One region of the Arhodomonas sp. AD133 genome, then DNA from elsewhere that is predicted to be linked to it. Evidence: predicted binding sites of a transcription regulator. Region 1 holds the regulator's gene; the other holds the start of a gene.

Region 1 (4,701 bases):
ATCCACGGCGCCGGCCGCGCGTACAGACCGCCCGCGCCTGTCCGTCACCGTCGGTGACGACGACGAGCCGCCACCGGCCGACGGGAATCCGACGGCCGACGACGTTTCCCCGGCGCCGCTCGATCTCGAGTACGAACGCGCCGATGCCCCCGCGTCGACACCGGACCCGGCTGCCGGGGAGCAGGCACCGCGGCGTGCCAGTGCCGATCGCATCCAGTGGACGCCGGAGCCGGCCATGCAGGCAATGCGGGAGGAGCTCAGCAACCTGCGCACGCTCTTCGAGAATCAGCTCACGCTCATGGAGTGGCAGCAGATGGGCCGCGCCAAGCCCGTGCGCGCGGCGCTGCTGCGCCGGCTGCACGCGATGGGGCTGGCGGCGGACGTCTGCCGCGGTCTCGCCGACGCAGTGGGGGCCGAGGAGGACCTGGAGCAGGCGTGGGGACAGGCCATGAAGCTGGTGCGCCGTCACCTGCCCACCGCCGACGACGAGATCGTCGACCAGGGCGGCGTGGTGGCCGTGGTAGGGCCCACCGGCGTGGGCAAGACCACCACCGTCGCCAAGCTCGCCGCGCGTGCGGCGTTGCGCCATGGCCGTCACCAGGTGGCGCTGGTGACCACTGACAACTTCCGGGTGGGTGGCCAGGAGCAGCTGCGCAGCTTCGCGCGCATTCTCGGTGTGCCGGTGCATGCCGCGGCCGACGGCGAGGAGCTCACCGCGCTGCTCGCCGACCTCGCCGACCGGCGTCTGGTGCTCGTGGACACCGCCGGCATGAGCCAGCGCGATATGCGGCTTGCCGAGCAGTTCCGCACTCTCGCCGCCGGCGAGCGGCAGGTGCGGCCCTATCTGGTGCTCTCGGCGAACACGCAGCTTTCGGCGTTGATCGAGACGTTACGCGCTTTTCGCGCTGTTGCGCCGGTGGGTTGTATCCTGAGTAAGACGGACGAGGCCACGAGCCTGGGCGGCGCGATCACTGCCGTGATGCGCAGCCGCCTGCCGGTGGCCTACGTGGCTCACGGCCAGCGTGTGCCCGAGGATCTGCGCCCGGCCCGTGCCGAGGCGCTGCTGGAAGAGGCCGAGGCGCTGGCCGAGCGTTACAAGGCGGCCACCGAAGACGACGAATCCCTCGCCGTGGCGTTCGCGGGTACTGCGGCGCGGCGGGGTTGAGGGGCATGGATCAAGCGGCGGGACTGAGACGCATGTCGGAGCCGAAACCGGTCAAAGTGATTGCCGTGACCAGCGGCAAGGGCGGGGTTGGCAAGACCAACCTCTCGGTAAACCTCGCCACTGCGCTGGCGCGTGCGGGCCGTGGCGTGATGCTCTTCGACGCGGACCTGGGGCTTGCCAACGTCGATGTGCTGCTCGGGTTGTCGCCGCGGCGCAACCTCTCGCACGTGCTTGACGGCGAGGTCAGCCTCGAGGAGGTCCTGCTCGACGGTCCCGAGGGGGTGCACATCGTGCCCGCGTCGTCGGGTACCCAGCGCATGGCGGAGCTCTCCCCGGCGGAGCACGCGGGACTCATCCGCAGCTTCAGCGACCTGTCCGTGGACCTGGATTACCTGCTGGTGGATACGGCGGCGGGTATCTCCGATTCGGTGATGAGCTTCGCGCGTGCCGCCCGCGAGGTGCTCGTGGTGGTCTGCGACGAGCCCTCGTCCATTACCGATGCCTACGCGCTCATCAAGGTACTCAACCGCGACCACGGCGTGACGCGCTTTCACATGGTGGCCAACCGCGTGCCCGGGCCGCGTGAGGGCCAGGACCTCTATGGCAAGCTCGCGCGGGTCACCGACCGCTTTCTCGACGTCACCGTGGAGTACGCCGGCGCTATCCCGGAGGACGAGCGCCTGCGCGCAGCCGTGCAGCGCCAGCGACCGGTGGTGTCGCTGTATCCGGGTAGCCCGTCGGGCCGGGCGTTCCAGGCACTCGCCGATCGCGTGGAGCAGTGGCCGCTGCCGAGCCGTGCCGACGGCCAGCTCGAGTTCTTCGTCGAGCGGGTGATCCGCTATGGCAGCCGGGTAGGGGAGTTCGCGGGATGAACGGACCCTCGATGTACGAAGCCGTGCAGGGACAATGCGGTGACGATCTGCTGGTGCGCCACGCGCCGCTCGTGCGTCGAATCGCGCATCACCTCGCCAACCGCCTGCCGCCGAGCGTGCAGCTCGAGGATTTGATCCAGGCCGGCATGGTAGGGTTGCTCGAGGCCGCCCGCCAGTTCGATGCCGGGCAGGGGGCGAGCTTTCAGACCTATGCGGGCATTCGCATTCGCGGCGCCATGCTCGACGAGATACGTCGCCTCGACTGGACGCCGAGATCGGTGCACCGGCGCTCGCGCGAGGCGGGCGAGGTGATCCAGGCGCTGGAGCACGAGCTCGGACGCGAGCCGAGGGATGCGGAGGTGGCTCAGCGGCTCGGGGTGTCGCTGGACGAGTACCACGCTACGCTCACCGACGCTGCCAGCGCCCGGCTGTTCAGCATCGACCAGGAGGATCCGACGACCGGCGAGGCCCACGAGCCCCAGGGCGACGGCCCGTCGCCGCAGGATGTGCTCGCCGACCGGGGCTTCCGCGCGGATCTCGCTGCAGCCGTCGCCAAGCTGCCCGAGCGCGAGCAGCTCGTGATGCAACTCTATTACGATGAGGAGCTCAATCTGCGCGAGATCGGCGAGGTGCTCAGTGTCAGCGAATCCCGCATCAGCCAGATTCACGGCAAGATCATGCTAAAGCTTCGTGCGCACCTTGCCGATTGGATAGAGAGGTGAGAGTGCATCTCCGGCGGCCCTCCGCACCCGAGAGGCGCCGGCCGCCGGCACGGTTACCGCGAATTCGCTCAGGGGGAATAGCGTGGCATTGAACAAGAACATGAAGATCCTCGTCGTGGACGATTTCTCCACGATGCGTCGGATCATCCGGAATCTGCTCCGTGATCTCGGCTTCGAGAACATCTCCGAAGCCGACGACGGCAACACCGCGTTGCCGATGCTACAGCGCGGCGGGTTCGATTTTCTCATCACGGACTGGAACATGCCGGGCATGAGCGGCATGGACCTGCTAAAGGGTGTGCGCGCCGATCCGGATCTGGCCGACCTGCCGGTGCTCATGGTCACTGCCGAGGCCAAGCGGGAGCAGATCATCGCTGCCGCCCAGGCGGGTGTGAACGGTTACATCGTCAAGCCCTTCACTGCCGTGACGCTCAAGGAGAAGATCGAGAAGATCTTCGAGCGCATCAATGCGGGGGGCTAGCGCCATGACGACCGACGACCGCAGCCAGCAATACCTGGCGCTCGCCCGCGATCTCATCGAGCGCATCGAGGGCGGTGACGAACAGGGGATCCAGGAGACCATCGATGAGCTGACCCGATTGCGCGAAACGGAGCTCTTCCGCGAGATCGGCGTGCTCACCCGCGAGCTCCACGAGGCACTCAAGTCTTTCCGCGTGGACAGCCGTCTGTCGGACATCGCTTCCAGCGAGATTCCCGACGCCAGGCAACGGCTGAACCATGTCATCGACGTGACCGAGAGCTCCGCGCATCGAACCCTCGAGGCGATCGAGACGAGCCTTCCCCTGGTGGACGAGCTGCGCGCGCAGGGCAACTCGCTCCACGAGCAGTGGCAACGCTTCCGCCGTCGTGAGCTTTCCGCCGACGAGTTCCGCAAGCTCAGTCAGGAGGTGGAAGGCTTTCTCGCACTCGCCGGCAGCCACGGCGAGGCGCTCAACCATTCCCTCTCCGATGCGCTCATGGCGCAGGACTACCAGGACATCACCGGCCAGATCATTCGCCGGGTGATGACGCTCGTCCAGGAGGTCGAGGACGGGCTGGTCGGACTCGTGCGGCTCGCCGGTCCGAGGATGACTGAAGAAAAGAGCAAACCTGCCGATAAACCCACCGAGAAGAGTCAGCCGGAGGTCCACGGCCCGGCGGTACCGGGACAGGACCAGGATGTGGTGTCGGGGCAGGATGAGGTGGACGACCTGCTCTCCAGTCTCGGCTTCTGAAGGGGGCGCGCATGGCCATCGATCCGCAGGACGATATCGTCCAGGACTTCCTCGTCGAGTCGCGGGAGATCCTCGAATCCCTCGGCGAGCAACTGGTCGCTCTGGAGCGCAGCTCCCAGGATCGCGATCTGCTCAACTCGGTATTCCGGGGATTTCATACCATCAAGGGCGGTGCCGGCTTCCTGGGGCTGGACGAGCTCGTGGACGTCTGCCACCAGACGGAGGACATCTTCAACCTCCTGCGTCAGGGCGAGAAGCAGATGTACCCCGAGCTCATGGATGATGTGCTCAAGGCGCTGGACGTGGTCAACGATATGTTCGACCGCCTGGATGCGGCACAGGATCTGGAGGCGGCGCCGGAGGCTCTGCTGCAGTCGTTGCGGCGGCACAACCAGCCCGACGCCGACATGCCCGCCGCGCCCGAGGGGGATGCAGCGACGCCGACGGCCTCGGCGGATAACACATCCGCAGGCGGGGGTGGGGATGCCGCGTCCGGCGACATCAGCGACCGGGAGTTCGAGGCGCTGCTCGATGCCCTCGACGGTGGTGAGGAAACCTCCGACGGCGCCTCCGGGCAGAAGGCCGGGGACGTGTCGGCGGACGGTGAATCGTCCGGGAGCGACAGCGACGAGATCAGCGACGACGAGTTCGAGCGGCTGCTCGACGAGCTCCACGGTGACGGCCAGCACGGCGGTGTGCCCCAGCAG
Region 2 (4,701 bases), on a different contig from region 1:
GCACGCGCTGATGCGCTCGTCGCCGGTGTGCACCGGTTCCTGGATCGGCGGCAGCACGCGGTCGGTGAATTCGGTGTACCGGCTGAGGTATTGAGGTGGATCGCTGCCGGCGATCGGCTCGTAGGCGCGGTCGAATAACGCCTCCTCGCTGATCTCGCCGCGGGCGAGTGCCTGGGAGAATGTCTCGCCGACAGCGGCAGCGGTTGCCTGAGCCTTTTCGATGAATGGCTTGTCCGGCGTTTCGGCCTCGCTCTCGACGGTGATGTTGACGAGCTCCTCGGTCACGCCGAGCAGCCGCTGAACGCGCTCGTTCGCCTGCCTGAGGTTGTCCGCGGAGGTGGTCACCTCCTCTGACATGCTCGCCAGCCCTGTCGCCGTCTCCGAACAGTAGCGGTCGATCTCGGAGACGGCCGAGGCGATTTCCTCGGAGCGGCCATTGACGCTGGCCATCTCCGTGCTGACGGTCTCCATGACCTGCTGGATCGTGCGGGTGCCCTCGTTGACCCGTTCGGCCTGATCGCGGCTGCTCTCGCCCCGGGCCACCAGGTGGCGGACGCGTTCGCCGAGGTCGGCTAGCGTGTGGTCGATTTCCTGGGTGGCATCGCCGGTCTGGTGTGCGAGCTCCTTGACCTGTTCGGCCACGACCGCGAATCCGCGGCCGGCTTCGCCGGCACGACTCGCCTCGATGGTGGCGTTGAGCGCCAGCAGGTTGGTCTGCTTCGCGATCGCCGCGATGCCCTGGGCGACCTGGCTGATGCGTTGCAGGGCGCCCTCGAGCTCCGCGAGCTGTGCGCCGGTGTCCGTGGCAGTGCTTGCCAGTGTCTCGATGTCCGCAATGGAACGGTCGATGGTCTCGCGCGAGTCTTCGACCTTTGCGTTCGCGCTCGCTGCGGCCTCGCGAGAGTCCTTGGCCGCCTGGTCAACGGCCTGGTTGGTTTCCGTCAGTCGCCCGACGATTTGCTCGAGATTGCGGAATGCCTCGGCCTCCCGGTCCACGTGCTGACTGACGCTCTCCACCGCCCCGGCCACATCCACCAGCTCCAGTCCGAGTGTGCCGGTACGGTCCGCTATGCGGGCGATGAGCTCGTTCTGACCACGATGATGTGCACGTTCCGGCTCATGCTCCCGCGCCTGCTCGGCTCGACGAAACCACGCCATGTCGGCTCTCTCCTCCCGGCTACACGATTTGTTGATATCCCACTGAATTATCGGCAGACAGGGCCGCACCTTTACTAACCTTTGCGAAAGTATTGCCATGTCCCGGAGCCGCACGACGGCTCCCTTCGGGCGCTCGTCAGCGCGCCTGGGCCAGCATTGATCATCGCTCATGTTGGCCTCGCTACACAGTACTCCACGTGCCCCTGACCGTTGCGGCCACTGACTCGGGATGTCGCAAGCCCATTGTGGCGGCATATCGACGAGGCGTGTCGGAGCGAACAGACGCGCTGACGAACGCTGAGACACGGCAATCCTTACCGAAAGGTCAGTAAGGCGCAAGGTGGTTCCGGCGGGCGTTGCCACGACGGACGTGGAGCCCGTGCCACGGGTTCCGGCGCGCCCCTGCGTGTCCGCGGAACCGGATGGAACCCTGATACCATTCGTCGGCCTATTGGCAGGGCGCATCCGACTCCCCGTCCAAATGACTGGATAGGTTTTCAAAATTGTGATTTGCTTCACTGAACTCGCTTTTAGTATGACCCGTGTAGCCAAGGAGGCACCGTTTTGGGAGAGTCAAGGATGCAGGGCAGCGGCCGTCGATTCGAGTTGGTCGCTGCCGTGGTTCAGGCATGGAGCGCTTACCGTCGCCGCAGTGACCCGGCGCAACGGGTGCGGCTGGGTCACCTCGCCACCGAGCTCGAGCACGCCACCGGTGACGGTGCGGATAGCCGCCTTCGTGAAGCGTTGCGGGCAGTCTCGGCGTTCTGCGCACGCCTGGACGGCGCGGGTATCGACGTCGACGCGCGCCGTCAAGGCGACCTTCTGTTCGCCCGTCTCGTCGAGTCGGCACTGGCGACGCTCTCCCGCGCGGATGCGCGTCCCGATCCGGTTCGCCAGGTTGTGCTCGCCTCCGGTGAGCCCGGGCTGTGGGTGGAGTTCGCCCCGCCCCTGCGTTATTTCGGCTATCGATTGCATCGCGCCGCCGACGCTGCGGCGCTGCGTGACGCCATGGCACACGGCGTCGATGCCGTGTTACTGGATTGGCGAACGGAGGCCACCGAGTTCGCGTCGGTGGTGCGCGAAACACCGGACAGTTGCCCGCCGCGGGTGCTCGTGCTTGGCACGGGCGAGGTGAGTAACCGGCTGGCGGCCGTGCGAATCCGGGCGGATGCCTACCTGCGAGCGCCTGTGGAACCCGATCGCGTGCTCGACGCGCTGCAATCGGTGCTGGCGGCAGAGCACACGGAGCCGTTGCGTGTCGTTTTGCTCGCCGGGCACACGAGCGACGGCGCAGTCGTGGAAAGGGCGCTCGTGGACGGGGGCATGGAGGTGACGACGCTTTCCGATCCCACCACCGTGCTCGGCTGTCTGGAAGACTATCCGGCCGATCTCGTGATTCTCCAGGGCGTCGAGCTCCCGGGTTGTCGTGCCGATGAGCTCACCGCAGTCATACGGCAGATTCCGGCCCATGGGGGCCTGCCGGTGATGTGCATCGATGTCCCGGAGGCGCAGGCTCCGGAGTACATCGCCGCCGGCGCAGACGCCGCGCTCGCGCCGTGCATGCCGGTTGCGACGCTGGTGCACCACGCCGAAACGCGTGCTCGCCATGGTCGTTCACTTCGGCGGCACATGACCGCCGATGCGCTGACTGGCTTGTTGAACCACGGCCGTTTCAAACAGGAGCTCGCGCGCGAGTTCGCGATGCGTCAGCGCAACGGTGGCCGTTTCACGCTGGCGATGCTGGATCTCGACTGCTTCAAGCAGATCAACGACACCTATGGGCATCCCGCCGGGGATCGGGTCATCAAGGCGCTGGCGCGGCTGTTCTCGGAGCGTCTGCGGCGCACGGATATTGCCGGGCGCTGGGGTGGTGAGGAGTTCGCCCTCATTTTCCCGGAAATCGGTGCCACGGAGGCGGGCACCGTGCTCGATCGGCTGCGTTCCCGCTTCGAACGACTGGCGTTCGGTGCCGCCGGGCGCCATTTTCACGTGACCTTCAGCGCCGGGATCGCCGCATATCCCGCCGACGCGCGTGATCCCGGGGCACTGGCGATGCAGGCGGATCAGGCTCTGTACGCTGCCAAGGCCGCCGGACGCAACCGCGTGATGTTCGCCGGACAATCCCGGGCACAGCAGCCCGACGCCGCCATTTCCCGCAGGGCGCAGGGACGGCGATAGCCGTCAGGCTGCATCGCCGTCCCTGCGCCGGTTCGGTACCACGCGCGGGCGCGGCCGGCTGGCATGCCAGGTGTCTCAGCCCGCAGAGCGGGCCAGCTCTTGCGGGTCGAAATCGTCCACGGCGATGACCTTCGCCCGTGCGCGCCGTGCCTCGCGAAGCCGGGTCAGCTCGGAGTCGTCGATGACGCCGTGCTCATGGGCCACCGAGAGCTCGTCCTCGTGCCAGGCCACCGCGAGGGAACCGTCCTTGATGGCGCTTCGGATACGTTTCTCCAGTGGCGCCACCTCGATCGTCCGGCGCATCGCATGCTCTACCGCACCGGCGGCGTCGTCCGGGTCATCGTTGGTGTAAATGCCCCGAATCACCCGCTCGCGGGCGCCGCCGGGTTGCATCAGAGCACGGGCAACGCGTTCACCGGTACGGTCGTCCGCCGGCCGGTGGCGACGGCCGATCGGGAAGACCAGCACCCGCAGCAGTCCCGCCATCGCGCGGCTGGGGAAGTTCTTGAGGATTTCGTCGAGCCGGCATTGCATCGCGTAGAGCGATTCCTCCACACCCCATTGCACGAATGCCAGGTCCGTTGCCGGGCGTCCGTCATCCTCGAAGCGCTTGAGCGTCGCCGAGGCGAGGTAGAGGTGGGAGAGCAGGTCGCCGAGCCGCGCAGACAGGCGTTCGCGGCGTTTGAGTGCACCGCCGAGCATGAGCATGGCGACGTCGGCAGTGAGCGCGAACGCCGCCGCGAAACGCGAAAGCTTGCGGTAGTAGTGCCGGGTCTGCGGTGCCGCGTCGGAGGGCGCGGCCGCCAGCCAGCCGCCGCTGGCGGCAAGCAGCAGCGAGCGAATGGCATTGGCGATACCGAAGCCCATGTGTGCCACCAGCAATCGGTCGAACTCCCGGCGTCCGGCCTCGCGGTCGTCGTCCTGGGTGGCGAGGATCTCCGCCAGGACGTAGGGATGGCAGCGGATGGCCCCCTGGCCGAAGATCATCATGTTGCGAGTGAGGATGTTGCTGCCTTCGACGGTGATGGCGATGGGCGAGGTCTGCCAGTTTCGGCCCAGGTAGTTGTTGGGGCCGAGGCAGATCCCCTTGCCGCCGTGGATGTCCATGGCGTCGCCGATGCTCTGGCGTGAGCGTTCGGTGAGATGGTATTTCACCACGGCCGAGAGCACCGCCGGCTCCTCGCCCTGGTCGATGGCCCCGGCGGTCATCGCGCGCGCGGCGTCCATGACGTAGGCATTGCCGCCAATGCGTGCCAGCGCCTCCTGGACACCCTCGAATTCACCCACGGGAATGCCGAATTGCTCGCGCACCCGGGCATAGCCGCCCGTGGTCCAGGCGGCGGCCTTGGCCGATGCCGTCCCCGC

What was found. The regulator FliA, encoded in region 1, starts transcription of late flagellar genes. The targets are predictions, from matches to a motif close to GCTAAAGTTNNNNNNNNNNCNGCCGATA.
Region 2: the regulator FliA is predicted to act here: its motif matches at 1,207-1,234, upstream of ACPEES_RS13405 (methyl-accepting chemotaxis protein).

Annotation. Positions count from the first base shown of each region.
Region 1 covers NZ_JBNAZM010000027.1:55,070-59,770, forward strand. Annotated here, with positions in the region: gene flhF (flagellar biosynthesis protein FlhF) at 1-1,165, shown strand, start outside; gene ACPEES_RS14770 (MinD/ParA family protein) at 1,198-2,037, shown strand; gene ACPEES_RS14775 (RNA polymerase sigma factor FliA) at 2,034-2,759, shown strand; gene cheY (chemotaxis response regulator CheY) at 2,860-3,240, shown strand; gene ACPEES_RS14785 (protein phosphatase CheZ) at 3,245-3,994, shown strand; gene ACPEES_RS14790 (chemotaxis protein CheW) at 4,006-4,701, shown strand, end outside.
Region 2 covers NZ_JBNAZM010000022.1:58,864-63,564, forward strand. Annotated here, with positions in the region: gene ACPEES_RS13405 (methyl-accepting chemotaxis protein) at 1-1,158, opposite strand, end outside; gene ACPEES_RS13410 (diguanylate cyclase) at 1,738-3,336, shown strand; gene ACPEES_RS13415 (acyl-CoA dehydrogenase) at 3,412-4,701, opposite strand, start outside.